3 regions of the Rhizobium sp. WCS2018Hpa-16 genome follow, and region 3 is predicted to be linked to each of the others. Evidence: riboswitches for the same ligand, from Rfam matches in the RefSeq annotation. Region 3 holds a riboswitch; each other region holds the start of a gene.
What was found. A riboswitch is a leader RNA that binds a small molecule or an ion and turns the genes downstream of it on or off. The one in region 3 is predicted to bind cobalamin.
Positions count from the first base shown of each region.

Region 1 (7,640 bases), on a different contig from region 3:
GCCGTTGCGGTTTTCGCTGTCTCAAATGGCGGCGTGGTGACGATGATCGATAGCCGGGAAGACCGGTTGAATTTCTGCAAGGATCAGCTCGGGATTGCGCATAGTGTCACGCTCGGAGACGGTGACAAGGAGCAGTTGTCGCAGATATCAGGCGGCGACTTCTTCGATGTGGTGTTTGATGCCACCGGCAATCCGAAGGCCATGGAGCGCGGATTTTCCTTTGTCGGGCATGGCGGCGCTTACGTGCTGGTCTCGATTGTGGCCAGCGATATCAGCTTCAACGATCCTGAATTTCACAAGCGTGAAACGACCCTGCTCGGCAGCCGGAACGCGACGCGTGAGGATTTCGATGTTGTTCTGGAGGCCCAGCGTGCGGGCAAGGTGCCTGATGCACTGATTACCCACCGCATGACCTTAAGCGAGGTGCCTGCCCGCTTTGCTGATCTGACCAACCCCAAGGCGGGCGTCATCAAAGGCATGGTGGAGGTGGCGTGAGCCACCATCTGCAAACAAACGAATTTCATCAAACCCGACCGCGAGTGTGGCCATGACAAAGATAACTGATCTGCGCGTTTTCGATCTGCGCTTTCCGACCTCACAAAGCCTCGATGGTTCGGATGCGATGAACCCGGACCCTGATTATTCGGCTGCCTATGTGATCCTCGATACCGATGACGAGGCCCTCAAGGGCCACGGCCTGACCTTTACCATCGGGCGCGGCAACGACATCTGCTGCATGGCCATCAACGCGATGCGGCATCTGGTGGTGGGAACGGATCTCTCCACCGTTTTCGATAATCCCGGAAAATACTGGCGGCATCTGACCAGCGACAGCCAGCTTCGCTGGATCGGGCCGGATAAGGGTGCCATGCACTTAGCGACCGGTGCTGTGGTCAACGCTATCTGGGATTTGCTGGCCAAGCAGGCCGGCAAGCCCGTCTGGCAACTGGTGGCGGATATGAGCCCGGAGCAGATTGCCGATATTGTCGACTACCGTTACCTGACGGACGTACTGAGCCGCGAGGATGCGCTTGCGATCCTGCGGAAAGCAGAAGCGGGCAAGGCCGAGCGGGCTGCCATTCTTAACGCGGAAGGCTATGCCTGCTATACCACGTCGGCTGGCTGGCTGGGCTATGGCGATGAGAAGCTGCGCCGCCTTTGCCAGGAGGCCATCGATGCCGGATTCAACCATGTGAAGATGAAGGTGGGCCGTGATCTCGAAGACGATATCCGCCGCCTGACCATCGCCCGTGAGGTGATCGGCCCCGATCGTTATTTGATGATCGATGCCAATCAGGTCTGGGAGGTGGATCAGGCGATTGAGTGGGTCAACAGATTAGCCTTCGCCAGGCCCTTCTTTATCGAAGAGCCGACCAGCCCTGACGATATTGCAGGCCACCGCAAGATCCGGCAGGCCATTGGTTCGGTGAAGGTGGCGACCGGCGAAATGTGCCAGAACCGCATCATGTTCAAGCAGTTCATTGCCGAAGGTGCGATTGACGTCGTCCAGATCGACAGCTGCCGCATGGGTGGTCTGAACGAAGTGCTGGCCGTGCTGCTGATCGCTGCGAAATACGACCTGCCCGTCTGGCCCCATGCCGGTGGCGTCGGGCTTTGCGAATATGTGCAGCATCTGTCGATGATCGATTATCTCGTCATTTCAGGCACGAAAGACGGCCGGGTGATCGAGTATGTTGACCATCTGCATGAGCATTTCATCGAGCCCTGCAACATCAAGGATGCAGCCTATATGCCTCCGATAATGCCGGGCTTCTCGATTGAAATGAAGCCGGATTCCATCGCGGCTTATACGTTCAAGGGTTGAAAGCAGCCAAGGCTGCTTCCAGTCTTGCCCAATCCGCTTCATTGGCGGGAAGGCCGAGCCGCAGATCGGCAGGCCTTTCCTCAAAGATGCGCGTGAGGATGCCGTGCTGCATGAGGTGATTGTGAAGGACGGGAACGCTCTCGTCACGAATGAGCGTGAACAGGGACGTTCCGCCTGCAATGGTCAGGCCCTTGTGCTTTAGAAGACTGTTGAGACGTTCCGAGCAGGCATTTAGCCTGGTCCGCATTGCCTCAGCCCACGGCCTGTCGCCCAAAGCTCCGGTTGAGATGTGAAGGGCTGGACCTGAAACGGCCCATGGGCCGAGGCGGGCTTCCAGCTGCGCTGCCATATCGGGGTGGGTGATGGCGAAGCCGAGGCGGACGCCTGCCATGCCGTAAAACTTGCCGAAGGATCTCAACACAATGAGGCTGTCCGATGTGGCGGCGTCGACGATGGTTTCACCACATCCTGTTTCGATGAAGGCTTCATCGACAACCAGCAGCCCGCCCTTTTTCTGCATAGTCTCAGCAAGTGTCAGAAGTGCGCTGCGCTCGATCACCCGTCCATCCGGGTTGTTCGGATTGACCACGACGGCGTAATCGCAAGCCGATAGATCGGCAAAATCTGCGACCTCTGTGACGGGAAGGCCAGCCATGCGGGCGGTTCTGGCGTGTTCGGCATAGGCAGGCGCCAGCACGGCGGCGCGTCTTGCGCCTCGATCCAGCGCGAGTCCGGCCAGAAGCGGCATTAGCATCTGCGTTCCCGGTGCGGCCACCAGATGGGCTGGCGAGGATGCGCTGAAGGCTGTTGCTGCAACCTGTTTCAGTCTCTCCAAGGCATCGGGTTCCGGCAGCCGTGCAAAGGCGCTGGCGGGAATGGGGGAATGCGGGTAGGAGTGCGGATTGATCCCGGTGGAAAGATCGATCCACGGTTCGGGCGCCTGCGGAAAAAGCTGGCGTGCCCGACCCAGATTGCCACCGTGGCGGATCGCCGGTTGCACTTTTTCTGGTAGCTTGTCGCCCATGTTTTTCGCTCTCGCTTTCCTGTCCCTGCTGATTGAACGCCTTGTCGGCTATCCCGACTGGCTGTTCAAACGCATCGGCCACCCCGTGACGTGGATAGGTTTGCTTATCGCCTTCCTCGACCGAAAATGGAACCGGGAGGGTGACACATTTTCGCGGCGCAAGCTGATGGGCGTTGCGGCGCTTATCGTGTTTCTTGGGCTGACGGCATTGCTATCAGGGGCAATGCAGTCGCTTTTCCTCCAATTGCCGCTCGGGCTTCTGATCGTGGCGATCCTTGGTGCGTCGCTTCCGGCGCAGAAAAGTCTGGAGCAGCATGTCGAGGCTGTCGCTGTGGCTCTGGAGCGTGACGGGCTGGAGGACGGTCGCAAGGCCGTGTCGATGATTGTGGGGCGCGATCCTGACAAGCTGGATGAGGCGGCGGTTTGCCGGGCGGCCATTGAGAGCCTTGCCGAGAATTTTTCCGATGGCGTTGTTGCGCCCTCGCTCTGGCTGGGGCTTTTAGGGCTTGGCGGCGGTGCGGGTTACAAGGCCATCAACACGGCTGACAGCATGATCGGCCATCGCTCACCGCGCCATGAGGCATTCGGCTGGGCATCTGCGCGGCTGGATGATCTGGTCAACCTGCCCGCCTCGCGGCTGACAGGATTTCTGTTCGTGGGCGCTGCTTTTTTTGTGAAGGGAGCCTCACCGCAAAACGCGTTCCGCGCCATTATCAGGGATGCGCATCACCACCGCTCACCCAATGCCGGATGGCCTGAAGCCGCGATGGCGGGGGCGCTGGGCTTTGCGCTGGCCGGTCCGCGTTCCTATGGCGGGCAGATGATCGAGGCGCGGTACATGGGTGAAGGCGGGCGGCGGGATCTGACCTCTGCCGATATTCGCCGGGCGTTGAAGCTTGCGCGCATCGCGGATGCCATGCTGCTTGGTCTCTTCGGGGTACTGGCCTTGGCTATCGCGCTATAGCGATCAGCGCATCGAGATTGAGATGCTGTTCCAGATGCTCCGCCAGCCGGTCGAGAACGGCATCCACCTGCTCTTCATAATCAAGCATTGAGCTTTGCCCGCCCAGCCGCTCAAGCCATGCGCTGCGCTGGTCATCATCGGCAAACAGGCCATGGACATAGGTGCCGATGACACGGCCACTGGCAGAAATCGCGCCATCGGTATGGTTGCCGATGGTGGCGAAGGCGCGGGCCGTGTCTTTACCTTCGCTGACGCCGACATGCATTTCATAGCCGGAGAAGGAAATTCCATCGAAGCTTTGGCCGGTGACGGAGACGAGGCGCTTGTCGTCGGTCAGGACGGTGTCTATATCCAGCAGCCCAAGCCCTTCAGCGGTATGAGGCGTGCCTTCGATGCCGTGGGGATCGGCAACCGTCTTTCCCAGCATCTGGTAACCGCCGCAAAGGCCCAGAACATATCCGCCACGGCGCAGATGCGCCTTGATATCGATATCCAGACCGGATTTTTTCAGCGTGGCGAGATCGGCAATGGTGGATTTGGAGCCGCAGAGCAGCACCAGCGCGCAATCGCCGGGAATGGCATCTCCCTGTCTGATGCGCAGAAGTTCGACATCCGGCTCGGCCTCGAGCGGATCAAGATCGTCGAAATTGGAAATATGCGGCAGGATGGGAACGGCGATGCGGATTTTTGCGCCGGGCTTGCGCTGTCCCGGAGCCGTGAGGCCGAGCGCATCTTCGGCGGGCAAGCGGCTGGCATCGGCAAAATGCGGCAGCAGGCCGATGGGCCGCCAGCCGGTCTTGTCTTCGATGATGCGCATCCCCTCATCAAACAGAGAGGGATCGCCGCGAAAACGGTTGACGATGAAGCCCTCAATCATGGCCGCGTCTTGCGTATCCAGAACTGTCTGTGTGCCGACGATGCTGGCGATGACGCCACCGCGATCAATATCGCCGATGAGGATGACGGGGGCGGTGGCGGCGCGGGCAAAGCCCATATTGGCGATGTCGTTGGCGCGCAGATTGACCTCGGACGCGCTGCCCGCACCCTCCACCAGCACAAGGTCGCATTTCGCCTTCAGGTGATCGAAACTATCCAGCACTCGGGCCATCAGGCCAGCCTTCATGTGCTGGTAATCGGCGGCCTTGGCGTTGCCGATGACTTTGCCCTGCACCACGACCTGAGCGCCGGTTTCGCTTTGCGGCTTCAACAGCACCGGGTTCATATGAACGGACAGGGCAACCCCTGCGGCGCGCGCCTGCAAAGCCTGCGCCCGGCCAATCTCGCCGCCATCAGCGGTAACAGCGGCGTTGTTGGACATGTTCTGCGGTTTGAAGGGCATGACGGAAAGCCCGCGCTTTGTGAAGGCACGCGCAAGTCCTGCCACCATCAAGGATTTGCCAACATCCGAGCCTGTGCCCTGAAACATCAAAACGCGCGCTGCCATGTCTTAAAACTCGATGCCCGACTGGGCTTTCACACCGGCCTTGAAGTGGTGCTTCACCAGCGTCATTTCCGTCACCATATCGGCGGCATCAATCAAGGGCTGCTTGGCGTTGCGGCCGGTGACCATGACGTGAAGGTAAGGCCGACGGTTGACAAGTGTTTCCACCACCTCGTCCAGCGGCAGATAATCATAGCGCAGGGCGATGTTCAGCTCATCCAGCACCACCAGATTGATGGTTTCATCGGCCATCATGACTTTCGCTTCTTCCCAGGCTTTTGTCGCGGCTGCGACGTCGCGCTTCAGATCCTGCGTGTCCCACGTGAAACCCTCGCCCATGGTGCGCCATTCCACGCGATCACCAAACAGGGCCAGCGCCTGCTGCTCGCCAGTGGACCATGCGCCCTTGATGAATTGCACGATGCCGACGCGCCCGCCGGTGCCGAGCATGCGCAGAGCCAGGCCGAAGGCTGCGGTGGATTTGCCCTTGGCCGATCCGGTATTGACCATCAGCAGGCCTTTTTCGACCGTCTTTTCAGACACTTCGGCATCCTGCACGGCTTTGCGGTTGACCATCTTGGCGCGGTGACGCTCGGCTTCGCTTTCGCTGATATCGCGGTTCATGGCGTCTCATTCCTCTTGGCGCATGCGTGTCAAAGCGGCGACTATAGCCAAAACCGTTTCCACGGCAATGATGCCGCGGCATTGACACAAAAGCCGTGCAGGGCATAAGGGTTAACCACTGACGGTCTTTTTCCGGCAACGGGAAAAGCTAAGAGGGAACACGGTTCCGTTCGCAATGCGGACCAATCCGTGGCTGCCCCCGCAACTGTATGCGGTGAGCCTGCGCCATAAGCCACTGGACATTATGTTCGGGAAGGCGGTGTCGGGCGTCTCACGCCGCAAGCCAGGAGACCTGCCGTTTCAGAAAAATGCGTCTACCGGGCGGGGTGCTCCGGTTAGCCGGTCATATCAAGCGAAACGTGCTTTGGCGCGTGGCGTCGATATCCGCACCCCTAGAGAATTTGCAGGCGCGGAAAGTTGACACCTTGGATCTGACATCGACCCCACCAGACAAGACCACGAAAGCAGATGGAGCCGCAGGCGTCGTCGTTTTCGTCTGCCGAAGCTGTCGCGATGAGGTTGACCCCAATGCAGAGCCGCGCCCCGGCGCGACGCTTGCACAGGCCGCTGTTGAGCTGGGCCGCGCCGAGGGCGTCGATGTGCGCAGCGTCAATTGCCTTGCCAATTGCAAGCGCGGCCTCAGTGCCGCCATGCGCAGCGCCGATGGCTGGTCCTATATGTTCGGTTCCCTGACCCAAGACGATGCTGGCGACCTTCTGGTCGGCGCACGTCTTCTGGCGTCTGCGCCTGATGGCCTGATGCCGTGGCGCGGACGGCCTGACAGTTTGAAGCGCGGCCTTGTGGCCCGCATTCCCCCTTTGCATTTTACCGAGGAGACATCATGACCACGCTAGACCGCGTTCCCTGCACCATCATCACCGGCTTTCTGGGCGCTGGCAAAACCACCTTGCTGCGTGGCCTGCTGGAGAAACTGGATGGCAAGCGGCTGGCCATCATCGTCAACGAGTTCGGCGATGTCGGTATCGATGGCGAGATTCTCAAAGGCTGCGGCATTGAAAGCTGCCCGGAAGAAAACATCGTGGAATTGGCCAATGGCTGCATTTGCTGCACGGTGGCGGATGATTTCCAGCCGGCTATCGAGCAGATTTTGAGCCGCGAGCCCCGCGTTGAGCATATTCTGATTGAAACATCGGGTCTCGCGCTGCCCAAGCCTCTGGTGCAGGCCTTCCAGTGGCCAGCCATCAAAAGCCGCGTGACAGTGGATGCTGTTGTGGCCGTTGCCGATGGCGCGGCGCTCGCCGAAGGCATGGTTTCGCATGATCTGGAGGCCCTTGCTGCCCAGCGCCAGAATGACGAGGCGCTCGACCATGACGACCCGGTTGAAGAAGTGTTCGAAGACCAGATTGCCTGCGCCGATCTTATCGTGCTGACCAAGGGCGACCTGCTGGATGCCGAGGGTCTGGAGCGGGCCAAGGCGCATATCAATGCCCATTTGCCCAAGGCTGCCAAGATCATCGTTGCATCCAACGGCGTGATCGACCCGGCTGTGCTGATCGGTCTGGGTCTGGCCGTTGAAGAGGATATCGACAACCGCCACACGCACCATGATGACGAGGAAGACCACGACCACGACGAGTTCGACAGCTTTGTTGTGGAACTGGATGCCGTGACGGATGCGGATGCGCTGGCAGCAAGGATCGCCGAAACGGCAGCGTCCGAAAACGTGCTGCGCATCAAGGGTTTTGTGGAGGTTTCGTCAAAACCAATGCGTTTGCAGGTTCAGGCCGTGGGTTCGCGGGTC
Region 1 is NZ_JAVTIX010000004.1:259,425-267,064, reverse strand. It holds gene RQI55_RS15265 (zinc-binding alcohol dehydrogenase family protein) at 1-495, shown strand, start outside; gene RQI55_RS15260 (L-fuconate dehydratase) at 548-1,825, shown strand; gene cobD (threonine-phosphate decarboxylase CobD) at 1,815-2,849, opposite strand; gene cbiB (adenosylcobinamide-phosphate synthase CbiB) at 2,848-3,813, shown strand; gene RQI55_RS15245 (cobyric acid synthase) at 3,800-5,257, opposite strand; gene cobO (cob(I)yrinic acid a,c-diamide adenosyltransferase) at 5,261-5,878, opposite strand; cobalamin riboswitch at 5,984-6,193, shown strand; gene RQI55_RS15235 (DUF1636 family protein) at 6,304-6,723, shown strand; gene cobW (cobalamin biosynthesis protein CobW) at 6,717-7,640, shown strand, end outside.
Region 1: another riboswitch for cobalamin. It lies ahead of RQI55_RS15235 (DUF1636 family protein); the one in region 3 lies ahead of nrdH (glutaredoxin-like protein NrdH).

Region 2 (7,640 bases), on a different contig from region 3:
CATCCAATATTGAAAGGGGCGTCCTTGTCTGCTTCGGCGGAACGCTGTTTCCGGCATGGGGCCTCTACAAGTGCTCATCGGATGAGAGCAATGCCTTTGATCTGGCGGGCCATGTTCTCTGTCCGCAAAGCCCCGGCCTGTCCGCAAGCGTCAAAGATGTCAGAGTGGATATCGTCGCCATCTATCCGGGCTGTGATGCAACCCATATCGATGCCAGCCTGAATTCAGGCGCTGACGGTATCGTTCTGGCTGCGCTGGGCTCCGGCAATGCCAATGTGCGCATTGTCGAAGCCGTTGGCCGGTGCCGGGAGGCGAAGGTTCCCGTCGTCGTTTCCAGCCGCGTGCCGACGGGCATTCTCGTTGCCGGTTATGGCGGCGGCGGCGGCGGTCACGATCTGGGGGCGGCAGGCGCCATCCATTCGCAGACATTGAGAGCCGGTCAGTCTCGGATCTTGCTGGCGGCGATGATTGCCTCGGAAAAAACGACTGATGAAATCCGCGTTGCATTCAGCGATTTCGGAAAAGTGGCCAAATCGTGATTTTTTTGGGAACCTTTTAGTAGTGGATTGTGTTTTCGGCGCGGGAGACCACGCCGGGGGCATTTTATGGCAATTACATCCACTGCAGTCGTCCTGACTCTGATTGGTTTAGCAATTTTTGGCTTTGGCTCACAGCTCGCAATGCTGGGCGGCAGCCTCTATTACGCATTGGCTGGCATCGCATTCATTGTGACCGGCGCTCTGCTGTTCAAAAGAAACAAGTTTGCGCTTCACTTCTACGCGGTTTTCGTCATCGCCACGCTCTTATGGGCGTTGTGGGAAGTCGGCTTCGACTGGTGGCAACTGGGTCCACGCGGAGGCTTCATCATCGTGGTCGGCATGTGGCTTCTGATGCCATGGATCAGAAAGCCTCTGGGCTTTACTAGCCCCACAGGTATCTCCTACGGCGCAAATGCGGTTCCACTTTTAACTGCCGTTCTGGTTTCCGTGGGTGCAGCAGCATTTGCGATGACGCAGGACCCGAATGACATCGAAGGCGCGCTGCCCACCGACGTGGTGACCGCATCGCCTTCTTTTGGAAATCCGGTTCCCGATAATGAATGGCATCAATACGGCCGCACCTCCTATGGCCAACGCTACTCGCCGCTGGCGCAGATCAACACGCAGAATGTCGGCGACCTCAAAGAAGCCTGGCGCTACCAGACGGGCGACGTCAAATTGCCTGACGATGTCGGTGAGACAACCTATCAGGTGACTCCCTTAAAAGTCGGCAATTCGCTTTACCTTTGCACACCGCATAACTGGGCCATCGCCATCGATGCGGCCACCGGCAAGGAAAAGTGGAAATATGATCCGAATGCAGGTCTAAACCCGGATCGTCAACACCAGACATGCCGTGGCGTAACCTATTACGCGGATCCGGCTGCACAGGCAGGTGCCGCCTGCGCACAGCGTGTCTATCTGCCAACGTCGGATGCGCGTCTGATTGCGCTTGATGCTTTGACCGGGCTCGTCTGCGAAGGCTTTGCGGATAAGGGCACGTTGCAGCTCGCCAACGGTATGAAGTACAATCCGGCGGGTTACTATTACTCTACATCCCCGCCTGTCGTCGTCGGCAACAAGATCATCATCGGTGGCGCGGTCAACGACAATTATTCAACGCAGTCGCAGTCCGGCGTCATCAGGGCATTCGATGTCAACACCGGTGCGCTGATCTGGAACTGGGATTCGGGCAACCCGACCCAGACGCAACCGCTTCAGGCTGGTCAAACCTATACGACCAACTCGCCCAACAGCTGGTCCATCTTTAGCGTCGATGAAGCGCTGGGTCTCGTTTACATTCCGCTGGGCAATCAGGTTCCGGACCAGCTCGGCATGGGCCGCAGCGAAAGCGTCGAGAAATACTCGTCCTCCATCGTCGCGCTCGATATTAACACCGGACAGGATCGCTGGGTACGCCAGACCGTGCACCATGACCTCTGGGATATGGATGTTCCCGCGCAGCCCGTGTTGCTCGATATTACCAAGCCGGATGGCCAGTCCGTTCCGGCTCTGGTCGGGCCAACGAAGCAGGGCGATATCTATGTGCTGGATCGACGCAATGGCGAGCCACTGCTGGGCATAACGGAAGAGAAAGCACCAGGTGGTGCAATCCCTGAAGATTTCACGTCTCCGACGCAGCCCACATCCGCTCTCTCGTTCAAGCCAGAGCCGCTGGTTGAATCGAACATGTGGGGTGTCTCCATGTTCGACCAGCTGGCCTGCCGGATCAAATTCCATCAGTTGAACTATGAGGGCCGTTATACGCCGCCGTCCCTTAATGGCTCACTGATTTATCCCGGCAATTTCGGTACCTTTAACTGGGGTTCTGTTGCAGTCGATCCGGAGCGGCAGGTGATGTTCGGCATGCCGACATACCTTGCCTTTACATCTCAGCTCGTGCCACGCGACCAGATTCCGCCGAAGGGTCAGGACGAAAAAGGCAGTGAGCAGGGTCTGAACAGAAATGATGGCGCGCCCTATGGCGTGTTGATGGGACCCTTCCTCGGACCGCTCGGCATTCCATGCCAGGCTCCACCATGGGGTTATGTTGCGGGTGCTGATCTGCGCACGGGTGACGTTGCCTACAAGCACAAGAACGGCACCGTCTATGACATGACGCCGCTTCCCCTGCCTTTCAAGGTTGGCGTTCCCGGCATTGGTGGACCCATGATTACCAAGGGTGGCGTTGCCTTCCTCGGTGCGGCGGTGGACAATTATCTCCGCGCCTATGATCTGACCACGGGCAAGCAGCTTTGGGAAGGCCGTCTTCCAGCCGGTGGACAGGCTACGCCGATGACCTATGCCATGGATGATGGAAAGCAGTATGTGGTGATGGTGGCAGGCGGCCATGGCTCTGTCGGCACAAAGCCCGGTGACTATGTGATCGCCTATACGCTGCCATAAACAGCCATATTATCGATAATTCAAGATTGAAGCCGGGAAGAGATTCCCGGTTTTTTCGTGCGATAGGATGAGCCGTAAAACATCGAAAATCAACGCTTGCAAGCGAATATGTAATAACATAACAATTATTCGACTTGACGGTATGTCGCGATTGCGTCTAACTGGTTGCGACGGTTCCAAGCGAGCAATCGTAAGGAATAATAGGGAATACGGTGAGGACTTATATCCGATGCCGTGGCTGCCCCCGCAACTGTGAGCGGATTGTCGAGCCCTATGACGCTTTTTTTAAAAGTGTCATGCCACTGCAAAGCGATTTGCGGGAAGGTTGGGCGAAGGCGCAAATCCGTAAGCCAGGAGACCTGCCGTCATATGTTCAATCCAATTCGCGGGCGGGGATGCCCGGAACAGGAGACGTCGTGATTGCATCGAGCGCTAGCCTGCGCCTTATTCATCTGCCATGTCCCGGTTTCAGATCGTCCCAACGTCCCGTCTTTGCGGGCTGACTGTCTAAACATGTTCATACCCAGTTGCGCCTTGCGCAACTTATGACGATCGGGGACTATCGAAATGACATTACACTTCAGGCACGCCATGGGCGCTGCCATCTTCGCGGTTGCAAGCTCGTTTGCGGCGCTGCCTTCTGCCCATGCGGCGCAGACGTCCTATCCTTTGACACTCAAGAATTGCGGTCGGGATGTCACCTTCACGCATGCGCCTGAGCGTACTGTCGCCGTTGGACAGAGCACCACGGAAATTCTCTATCTGCTGGGCCTCTCAGATAAGGTCGTCGGCACGGCGGTTTGGGTCGGCCCTGTGATCAAGGGCTATGAAGAAGCCAATGCCAAGATCGACCGGCTTGCGGATAATGACCCGAGTTTCGAGAGCGTTCTGGCCAAGAAGCCGGATCTGGTCACGGTGCAATATCAATGGCATGTCGGCCCGGAAGGTGTGGTTGCCAAGCCTGAACAATTCGAAGAGCTGAAAATTCCAGTCTACACATCGCCCGCCGATTGCACCGGCAAGGACAATTCCGGTGGTGGGGATGGCGTGCGCCATTCCGTGTTCACCATGGACCTGATCTATCAGGAAGTGACCGACCTTGCGCAAATCTTCAATGTTCAGGACAAGGGCGAAAAGCTGGTGGCCGAACTGAAGGCACGCGAAGATGCCGCTCGCAAGAAGATCGTTTCCGCCAAGGGCCAGCTTTCCGCAGTCTTCTGGTTTTCCAGCGCAGAGCTTGCAATCGACCCTTACGTTGCGGGCAAGAACGGTGCGCCTGGCTATATCATGTCCGCACTGGGCATCAAAAACGTCATAGACAGCGATGAAGAGTGGCCGACAGTCGGTTGGGAAACCATCGCCAAGGCCAACCCCACGATCGTCGTCGCGGGCAAGATGGATCGCAGGCGCTTTCCGGCAGATGATGTCGCGCTCAAGCAGAAATTCCTGAAGGAAGATCCGGTCACAAGCTTGATGCCATCAGTCAAAGAGGGCCATATCGTCACCATGGATGCACAGGCCATGAACCCGACGATCCGCACCATCGATGGTATCGAAGTTCTGGCCGACGCTATCGTCCAGCTTGGACTTTCCAACTAGGCCATGGGTGCCTGCTTCACAATAACCCGTGCCGTCTTGCTGGCGGTCGGGCTCCTGGGCCTGGCGCTCTGGCTCGGAGCCGCCATCGGCGAGACATCCATTTCGATGGATGTCGTTGCCAAGGCGGTGGCGAACCGCGTGTTAGATGCCGGTTATCCGCTGGATGCGATCGATGAAGGCATCATCTGGAACTACCGCCTCAGTCGGGCGGTGGTTGCGGCCTGCTGCGGTGCAGCCCTTGCGTTGTCGGGTGTCGTGCTTCAGGCGCTGTTGCGCAATCCGTTGGCTGATCCCTATATTCTGGGCATTTCAGCCGGTGCATCGACGGGCGCTGTTGGCGTTGCCATTCTAGGCTTTGGCGCTGGCATGCTCACCATGCCGCTCGGCGCATTCCTTGGTGCGCTCACAGCCTTTGCCCTCGTCAGCCTGCTGGCCTTGAGGGCTGGCAGCGGAAACAGCGCCATCATTCTGGCGGGTGTGGCGGGTTCGCAGCTTTTCAATGCCATCACCTCCTTTATCGTGACGAAGGCTGCCAATGCCGAGCAGGCGCGGGGCATCATGTTCTGGCTGCTCGGCAATCTCTCCGGTGTGCGCTGGCCAGATGTGTGGCTGGCCTTGCCAGTCACACTTATCGGTCTTTTGGTCTGCCTGTGGCATGCGCGTGCGCTGGATGCCTTTACCTTCGGCTCCGGTTCCGCTGCCTCGCTCGGCATACCGGTTCGGCGTGTCTACATTGTTCTCACCGGCATCTGCGCGCTGATGACGGCCATCATGGTCAGCATCGTCGGCTCCATCGGCTTTATCGGTCTCGTCATTCCCCATGCCGCACGCATGATCGTCGGCGTCCGCCATGGGCGCCTGTTGCCCGCTGCGGCCCTGACCGGTGCCGTGTTCATGATTGCGGCAGACATTGTCTCGCGCACCATCATCACCGGGCAGGTCCTGCCGATTGGTGTCATCACGGCGCTGTTCGGTGCCCCTGCCTTCGCGCTCATTCTCAGCCAGCGACGGAGATCGGTATGACCCTTTGCGCGAACGATCTATGCTGGTCTGCCGGTGGCGTCGATATTGTCAGGAATGTCAGTCTGGAAATCCGGCCGGGCGAGTTTCTGGGCATTGTCGGACCCAATGGTTCCGGCAAGACGAGCCTCATGTCGCTTCTCTGCGGCCTTCGAAAGGCTAGATACGGCGATGTCACGCTGGACGGCAAGCCCATGGAGAGCTTGAACCGTCAAACGATCGCACGCTCTATTGCGCTCGTCGAACAGCAAGCCGAAACGCAGGAGCGGATCAACGCCCGTCAGGCCGTGGAGCTTGGCCGCACACCGCATAAGGGTGCCCTGTCGCCATGGTCGGCGCAGGATGATGCCATTGTGGATCAGGCATTGCAGGATGTCGATGCAAAGCATCTTTCAAAGCGCATGTGGCACACGCTATCGGGGGGCGAGCGGCAGCGGCTGCACATCGCCCGCGCCTTGGCGCAAAAGCCGGATATTCTGCTTCTGGATGAGCCGACCAATCACCTCGATATCGGCCATCAGATCGCGCTGTTGCATCTCGTGCGCCAGCAGCGGCTGACGGTCGCCGCAGCGCTGCATGATCTCAACCATGCGGCCATGTTTTGTGACCGGGTGGCGGTGATGAAGGCGGGAACGCTTGTGGCGCTTGGCAAACCATCGACGGTCTTCACGGCTAGCCTGATCGCGGATGTGTTTGGTGTCGAAGTCGATGTTGAAGCGAGTGATGGCGACATGTGCCATATTCGCTATCGGTCTCCGAGATAAGGGTTGGCGCGGCATCTTCGAAAAGGCCTGTTGCCTTTCTCGTCCAATTCCCGCTGCCGCGCCTCTTGAATTGCAGCGACGGCCTCCCACATCTCAACCAACCCGCTGGTCCGGGCCCCTCTGGTGAAAGTCTCGGCGCTTTCACGATGTCGGACCTTTTCCGACATCATCGCCGAGTGTGCAGAGGTTACGCATGATTTCCGATATTGCCGCATGGCTCATCACGCTTTTTGTCCTGAACCCCATTCAGGCAGAGGTGCAGGACCGCCTTCAGGGCGCAAACGCCTCAGCCCAATCCCTTCAGCAGTCGCAGCAATGCGTGGCCGCGCAGGGGCCGAAGCTTCTTCAGCGCGCAGGCGAAGATCCATCATGGGCCATTGCAACAATTGCGGGCTACAGCTTCGGCTGGACGTCACCCGTGCAGTTGCTGGATGCTGATGATCCGAACTGCGCCGAGTTGACGCGGCTGCTCCAGTCCAGCGAGAGTGAAGAGGCCAATAGCTGAACTGCAAGTTTTCAATGCTTGATCGGGTGAGACAAAGGTGCGCGGCACATCACCCTGCTGCATGGGCAGCATGTTACAGATGGCCTTCTGGCCAAGCGTGCAGCCGCTTTTCGTCAGATGATTTCGTGAAAATGTTGTAAACAGGACCAAAGCAGGCCACGCTGCTGGTTCAACGCATGGCAAATGTTTTCACGCGTGCTCAACCGGGACCATCGCCCTCCATGATCCAGCAGTCCAGTCTTTCAGAGATTTTATTGTGGCTATCGCAGCAAGGCTACGAGGGCATTGAAGAGGAAAAGTTGCTGTCGGGCTTTTGCACGCGCTGCAATGAGGTTGGCATTTCGATTTCGTCCGCCCTGGTGCTGATGGATACGCTTCACCCGGATTTCGAGGGGCATGCCTTTCGCTGGGATAGTGGCGATGCGGCAGCGTCATCCAGCGTCTATGATTTTACCGATGATGGCAAAGCCCGCGAGGATTGGGAAAGCTCCGTCTTTTTCCATCTCATCAAGGAAAACACGAGTGAAGCCCGGCATCGCTTCTTCGAAGGCGGGCGCTCGACCTTTCGCAAGCTGAACGACATGATGGAGGCCGGACACACCGATTATCTGGCGACCATTCACCGCTTTACCGACCGTGGCAGTGTGGGTGAGATGAATGCCTTTTACTCCCACTGGCTGACACGCCATGCGGAAGGCTTTCACGATGATGAGCTGGCCGCGTTGCGCATGCTGTTGCCCACGCTTGCCCTTGCCTTCAAGACCGCATGCTGCATGCGTATCATCAGCACCATCAGCGATGTCTATC
Region 2 is NZ_JAVTIX010000007.1:250,861-258,500, reverse strand. It holds gene RQI55_RS19390 (asparaginase) at 1-539, shown strand, start outside; gene RQI55_RS19385 (glucose/quinate/shikimate family membrane-bound PQQ-dependent dehydrogenase) at 606-2,945, shown strand; cobalamin riboswitch at 3,100-3,327, shown strand; gene RQI55_RS19380 (ABC transporter substrate-binding protein) at 3,537-4,544, shown strand; gene RQI55_RS19375 (iron ABC transporter permease) at 4,548-5,567, shown strand; gene RQI55_RS19370 (ABC transporter ATP-binding protein) at 5,564-6,328, shown strand; gene RQI55_RS19365 (hypothetical protein) at 6,522-6,833, shown strand; gene RQI55_RS19360 (adenylate/guanylate cyclase domain-containing protein) at 7,010-7,640, shown strand, end outside.
Region 2: another riboswitch for cobalamin. It lies ahead of RQI55_RS19380 (ABC transporter substrate-binding protein); the one in region 3 lies ahead of nrdH (glutaredoxin-like protein NrdH).

Region 3 (7,640 bases):
TATATTGGTCACAAGATCGACACGTCCACCCCTTTTGAAGCTCTCTGGATAGACAGAGTACCGTAGCGCCGCCTCGAAAGATGGACCCACTTTGCGTCCGTACCGTAGTCTCTTCCGTCACCGGAGACACTGTTACTCGTGAACTGCCATCCGCTCACGAGACTTTGAAAGTCATCAGAGTCAATTCTAAACGCGCAAGTTACGATTAGGTCGGTGATGGCAGTTGCTGAACACTCGATATCTCGAACCGACCGCGGCAGTTTTTTGATGTTCATAATGAAGGCAACGCGTGCCGGGTCCTTGCGGTCGTCAGTAGCGATTAGATAACAAAGGTAAGCAAAAGGAAGCCCGACGGTTAACGCGACAACGATTGCATACCTGGAAAAACGTCCTCTTACAAGCTCACCCGCATCCCCACATACTGTCGCTCACCTGCCAGCCTTTCGCCAGCCAGCGGCACGGGCATCGGCTTCTGAACAGAACCAACGCTCGCCATATTCCGTCCTGATCGTGGTGGAGGCGTAGTCGAGCTGACCGGGAACGTGGTAAATTCGCTCCTGGGAATTGATGCTGACATTGCCTTTAATGTTGCAAGTAGAATCCCAAAGCTCGCGCGGCACCAACGTATGTCCGCCCGTGGCTAGAAATACGATGCTAGATGAAGCTATCATGACCAGTCCGAAGTTGCTCATGCTTAGCGGTATAAGGAAGCAATCTTCAAATAGCTTTGTTTGGAACGTTAAAATCCGCCTTATGCAGCCTGATTTTCTATTGAGGCAGCAGCCCTGCATTGATTGCGGACCTTGATACGGTGCCTGTCCGTATCCTCCTCAACAGAGATGCGCCGACTGCAGAAGATAAATGACGGCAGGCTCTTTGAGCTAATCGAAGCTCTAGACAAGAAAAGAATCCGGCCGTTCAGGTCTATAAGGTAGCGACGCCCGCTGCGATCATTGCAGCGACATCCGTACGAGAGAGATTGGCGTTTACACGGAGACTTTTTCCGATGTTCTCGTAAAAATCCATAAGCGGACCTATCGCTAGCTTGAAATGATCGAAATTGATTTTCAGCGTCGATAGTCTCGCGCCTATAGGAACTCTATCGGCTGCATCGTGCTGCGTTGCCCGACAAATCATGACTTCGAACTCGAGATCGAAAAAAACCGCGAGATCAAGAGGTTTTCCGATAAGTGCAAGCATATCTTGCAGCGCTTCGGCCTGGATGATTGTTCTCGGAATTCCGGCTAGAATGTATTCTTTGCTAGTTGGTTGAAGAGTCAGCCGCTGTTGGGCAAGTCCAATAACTACGTTGTCGGGAATAGCTCGCCCGGAATCGATGGCTTGCCGAGCCTGCCGTCCGAGTTCAGTATCTGCGGCGAATGCGTCGTTAATCAGCGATTGGTAGGATATGTAAATTGCTCCGCTGGCACTTTCCAGCAGGGTAGCTTGGGTTGCCTTACCCGCGTATGGAGGCCCGAAGAATATCATATTCACCACAAAGGCGCTCCAGTGTGCAGAATGCCGCAGCGTTAAAGCCGTAATATCAAGATAGTCTCGGCTATCGATGCCCACAACAGGTCAAACATGGATATTCAAGCCCAGGCGCTACCAGCGTTATTGGTATGGGCCTGCCGCAGGGTCTTACGCTTCTGCTCCATTTGGGGGACTTGTGCAAAAACGGTGGTGACACGCGTCCCTTCGATTATGGGATGCGGGCCGACCGGTTCCGCATCTCAATGTGTCCTCCGGGCCAATTGCTGCCTTGGCCGCGTTGCGCCAACTGCGGACATTGTGCCCTTGACGGATTCCTTTAGCCGGCGAGCTTCTGCCCGAGGTAGGTTCCCGCGAAAGCTCCGCATCCCGCCGCAATGCATAACACCCAAAATGGGGCGTCGAAAGCACCTGCAAACGACGATGATAGGCCAGCGGCGATGCCGCCTAAAACACTTGGTAGATGTCTTTTCATTTGATCTCCAAATTTGAATGCCAGTTGACTTGGAAAAGCTTAGCTCAACGTTTGCTTGAAACACTCATATGTCCACAATGGCCAATTACGGCCCTTCAGAAAAGGGTATGAAGCAGTGATAGTTCTGGAAATCATGGTTATATCCGCAACGCTCGCAGCGACTGCTCTGCTATTTTGCAATCAGGTGATGGTTCAGTTTTTGGAGTACAGATTCTACAGGGACAATGGCGGAGATTTCACTGTCGACAGCGGGATTGATCGACTCAAGGTCGATCAAAAGATACACGTTAGATACCTCAATCTCACGAATTGGCAGCGGCTTTATATATTTCGCCCCATCTTCATATTTTCTGTCGGCTGGATGCTCGGCTTTATGATTTGGAGTTTGCTTTAGGCAATCGGAGGTGACGTGATGACCGACTTTGGACGGTATTCATGGCGCAGAAGCGCCAAAAGCTGTCATTCGCAGTCACCGACGAACTGCTAGTTTCAGCGTCGATTCTAACGAGACCAATTTAATTCTTCGCTGATCAGGTCGCGGCATCAAGACATTGGCTACTAGCGACGATCTCGATGTCGCGGCGGGGTTCGATCCCTCAGAAATTCCAGTCCTCATCTTCTGTCGCGACCGCCTTGCCAATCACGTAGGACGAGCCAGAGCCGGAAAAGAAGTCGTGGTTCTCGTCGGCGTTCGGTGAAAGCGCGGATAGAATTGCCGGATTTACCTTGCAGGCTTCCGCTGGAAACAGCGCTTCGTAGCCGAGGTTCATCAGCGCCTTGTTGGCGTTGTAATGCAGGAATTTCTTGACGTCTTCCGTCAGGCCGACGCCGTCGTAGAGCGCTTCGGTGTATTTTGCTTCGTTGTCGTAGAGTTCGAGAAGGAGATCGAAGGCGAAGTCCTTGATCTCTTGACGCTTCTGTTCAGGTAGGCGTTCTACTGCTCTCTGGAATTTGTAGCCAATGTAATAACCGTGCACAGCTTCGTCGCGGATGATCAGGCGGATCATGTCGGCGGTGTTGGTGAGCTTGGCGCGGCTCGACCAGTACATCGGAAGATAAAAGCCGGAATAGAACAGGAAGCTTTCCAGGAATACGGAGGCGACCTTCTTCTTCAACGCATCGCCGCTGTCGTATTCCCGCATGATCAGTGCGGATTTCCTTTGCAGGAATTCGTTTTCCTCCGACCAACGGTATGCGTCATCGACATCCGGCGTCGAGCATAATGTCGAGAAGATCGACGAGTACGACCGTGCGTGGACAGCTTCCATGAAGGAAATGTTCGAGAGAACTGCCTCCTCATGCTGTGTTGCGGCATCGCTCATCAGTTTAACTGAGCCCACGCCGTTCTGGATCGTATCAAGCAACGTCAAACCAGTGAAGACGCGGATGGTGAGCTGCTGCTCTTCCTGCTTGAGCGTGCCCCAGGACGGAATGTCGTTGGAAAGCGGCACCTTTTCCGGCAGCCAGAAATTGCCGGTGAGGCGGTTCCAGACTTCGAGGTCCTTGTCGTCCTCGATGCGGTTCCAGTTAATGGCGCGGATGCGACTGGCGGGCTTGACGGCGATGTTCATGTGTTGATCTTTCGAAGCGTTCTTGTTCACAGCGCGCATGACACGCAACCCTGCACTTCCGTGCCTTCCAGCGCCATCTGTCGAAGGCGGATGTAATAAATGGTCTTGATGCCCTTCTTCCACGCGTAGATTTGCGCCTTGTTGATATCGCGCGTCGTCGCGGTGTCACGGAAGAACAGCGTCAGCGAGAGACCTTGATCGACATGCTGGGTCGCCGCGGCATAAGTATCGATGATCTTTTCCGGGCCGATCTCGTAGGCATCCTGGTAATATTCGAGGTTATCGTCGGTCATGAAGGCGGCAGGGTAATAGACGCGGCCGATCTTGCCCTCTTTGCGTATCTCAATCTTCGAAACGATCGGATGGATCGAAGAGGTCGAATGGTTGATGTAGGAAATCGAACCTGTCGGTGGCACGGCCTGGAGGTTCTGGTTATAGAGGCCTGAGGTCATGACCGCTTGCTTCAAGGCAAGCCAATCCTCCTGCGTTGGGATCGCGATTCCTGCGGTTACGAACAGTTCGCGCACCCGCTCCGTCGCAGGGAGCCAATCGCGTTCGGTGTATTTGTCGAAATACTCGCCCGAGGCATATTTCGAGTGCTCAAAGCCCTTGAAGCTGATGCCGCGTTCGGTCGCAATCCGGTTCGAAGCCCGGATGGCGTGATAGGTGACCGTGTAGAAATACATGTTCGTGAAATCTATGCCTTCATCAGAGCCATAAAAGATGCGCTCGCGGGCGAGATAACCATGCAGGTTCATCTGGCCAAGACCGATGGCGTGGCTGTCGTCATTGCCTTTCTCCACCGACGGCACGGAGGAAATATGGCTCATATCGGAAACCGCCGTGAGCGCCCGGATCGAGGTCTCGATCGTTTTCCCGAAATCGGCGCTGTCCATGGCAGCAGCGATGTTCAATGAACCGAGATTGCAGGAAATGTCCTTGCCCATCACCTTGTAGGACAGGTCGTCATTATATTCGCTGGCGTCGCTGACCTGCAGAATTTCCGAGCAAAGATTGCTCATGGAAATGCGTCCGGCAATCGGGTTCGCCCTGTTCACGGTGTCCTCGAACATGAGGTACGGATAACCGCTCTCGAACTGTATCTCGGCGATCACCTGGAAGAAGTCACGGGCCTTGATCTTCTTCTTTTTGATCCTGCTGTCTGCCACCATCTCCCGGTATTTCTCAGTCACGGATATTTCCGTGAACGGTACACCGTAGACACGCTCTATGTCGTAGGGCGAAAACAGGTACATGTCCTCGTTGTTCTTCGCCAATTCGAAGGTGATGTCGGGCACGACGACACCGAGCGATAGGGTCTTGATCCTGATTTTCTCGTCGGCATTCTCTCGCTTGGTGTCGAGAAAGCGCATGATGTCGGGATGGTGGGCGTTGAGGTAAACAGCACCCGCACCCTGACGCGCACCAAGCTGGTTGGCATAGGAGAAGCTGTCCTCAAGCAGTTTCATCACGGGAATGATGCCAGATGACTGGTTTTCGATCTGCTTGATCGGCGCTCCAGCCTCGCGAATGTTCGTCAGTGACAAGGCCACGCCACCGCCGCGCTTGGAAAGCTGGAGCGCGGAGTTGATGCCACGTGCAATGGATTCCATGTTGTCTTCCATGCGCAGCAGAAAGCACGACACCAGTTCGCCACGTTGTTTTTTTCCCGCATTGAGGAATGTCGGCGTCGCGGGCTGGAAGCGGCCGGCGATGATCTCATCGACCATATCCTTGGCAAGTTCTTCGTTGCCTTGCGCAAGTGCCAGCGCCACCATGCAGATGCGGTCTTCGTAGCGTTCGAGATACCGCTTCCCGTCAAAGGTTTTCAAGGTGTAGCTGGTGTAATATTTGAACGCGCCAAGAAATGTCGGGAAACGAAATTTCCTGGCAAACGCACGATCGAACAAATCCCGCACGAAATTGAACGAATACTGGTCCAGCACCTCTCGCTCGTAATAGCCCTCGGTCACCAGATAATCGAGCTTTTCTCGCAGATTGTGAAAGAAGACCGTGTTCTGGTTCACGTGCTGAAGAAAATATTGCTTGGCGGCAAGCCGATCCTTGTCGAGCTGTATTTTTCCTTGCTCGTCATAAAGATTGAGCATCGCGTTGAGGGCGTGGAAATCCAGTTCGGATTCCGATGTCTTCAAAGGCTTTTCGAAAGTCGTTGCGTCCAAAATCGTTCCAATCCGTGTATGACGTTAACGACGTCTTCGTCGGTTCCCAGAAGCTCGAACCTGTAAAGATACGGCACCTGGCACTTCTTCGAGATGACGTCACCCGCGAGCCCATAGGTCTCGCCAAAATTGCTGTTGCCCGCGGCGATCACGCCACGAATGTTTCCGCGGTTCTCCTCATCGTTGAGAAAGCGGATCACCTGTTTTGGAACGGCCCCTTTTCCGCCTTCTCCGCTGTAGGTGGGCAGGATCAGAACATAGGGGGCTTCGACCTGAAGGCTCTCGGAGAGACTGAGGGGAATGCGCCGCGCACTCATCCCCAGCCGTCCGACAAAGCGAAGGGTGTTTTCCGACCGGCCGGAGAAATAGACGATCTGGCCCATTGCTCTGGTTCAGGCCGCAAGCGTGCTGATCATATCCGGGCGAAAACCTGCCCAATGGGTCTCACCAGCCACCACAACGGGAACCTGACGATAGCCAAGTCCCTGGACCAAATCATAGGCATTGGTGTCTTCGGAAACATCGATGACGGTGTAGTCGATGCCCTGGCGGTCCAGAGCGCGGGTGGTTGCTGTGCACTGGACGCAGGCTGGCTTGCTGTAAACGGTAATGGTCATGATGATCCTCGTGAGATTTGTTTAGGGCGTGCGATATCGATCAGGCGTTGGGAACACCTGTTCGGGAGATTCTGGGATGCATGGCAGCCGGACTCAGCTACGGGCGTTACCGCCCGCTATTCACGCGGATACTGACTAAAATGATGCGACATTGACTTCACCCCGAAGTGGTTGATGCGGAGACCAGGGGAAGCGCACGCGCAGGATCATCCCGCACGCAAACGCGACCTTCGGACACCCCGCCCGTGGACGTTCCTGTTTGAGGCAGGTCTCCTGGCTCACGGGTCGTCGCATCCATCTCGCCTTCCCGAAGCATTGCGGCCTCAGTGGCAGTTTGAGAGAATGCTCGCCGCTTACAGTTGCGGGGGCAGCTCCGGCATTGCTCCGTCCAGAATGGACATCACGCACCGTATTCCCGTCTTAGCTCCCGACGCGAATCGGAAGAACCTCGAACACTAGATATAGTAGACCAAGCAAAAATTGCGTCAACGCTTAGCGTGATTTCAGGCAAAAAATTGTTGCCTTATCCCGTGCAACCTGTGGATAATGGGGACGACATGCCGTGTTGGCCATAGAGCAATCGATAGACAAGGCGGGTGTCCGTTTCCGTCAGCGTTCCCAGCGCAACGTCTTATCGAAATCGACGCTCGTGTCAGTGCCACGGTCGGACGGATAGGAGAAATGGCCAAACGCCGTGTAGCCCTGGCTTCTCCAGAAGCTGAGTGTTTCCGGTGTCTGAGCGTCAGCATGGAGGTAGGACGAGGTGTAGTCAAACTCGGATGCCCGGCTCTCCAAGGCTGCCACAATCTTTGTGCCAAGCCCTTTACGACGGGCGCACGGCTCTATGTACACGCGGACAATCTGACATACCTTTTCGCCGTCGCCGTCGCGATTTCGTAAGCCCTCCTTCGTGGAAGGTTTGTTTTCGAGGGCGTAAAGACCGCCAGTCGCAATGATATGTCCATCTCCGTCCGGCACAACGAGAAAACTGCCTTGCCTTTCGAGGGAGAACCAGTTGTCCGGCTGCGCCAGCAACAGCGAATCCAGGTCAGAATGCCAGGCGGGAGTGTAGTCGATCCCGTAGACGTTCTTGATCATCCGCAGGCAGAAGGTCCTCGCTTCAGCCCGGACGGCGGCCTGTGCGTCATCAGTCAGCCATTCAATCGAGAAGTTGTCGATCGGCATCAGGCCGCAAGCTCCCTGCGGATGATGTCAGCGCCTGCACCGAGTGCACGCAGCTTCGCTGTGGCCACATGACGCGGAAGTGGTGCCATGCCGCAATTGGTGCAAGGATAAAGCTTGTCTG
Region 3 is NZ_JAVTIX010000012.1:86,145-93,784, reverse strand. It holds gene RQI55_RS23100 (hypothetical protein) at 429-692, opposite strand; gene RQI55_RS23095 (nucleoside monophosphate kinase) at 925-1,572, opposite strand; gene nrdF (class 1b ribonucleoside-diphosphate reductase subunit beta) at 2,563-3,537, opposite strand; gene nrdE (class 1b ribonucleoside-diphosphate reductase subunit alpha) at 3,564-5,717, opposite strand; gene nrdI (class Ib ribonucleoside-diphosphate reductase assembly flavoprotein NrdI) at 5,687-6,100, opposite strand; gene nrdH (glutaredoxin-like protein NrdH) at 6,110-6,334, opposite strand; cobalamin riboswitch at 6,580-6,800, opposite strand; gene RQI55_RS23070 (GNAT family N-acetyltransferase) at 6,944-7,519, opposite strand; gene RQI55_RS23065 (methionine synthase) at 7,519-7,640, opposite strand, start outside.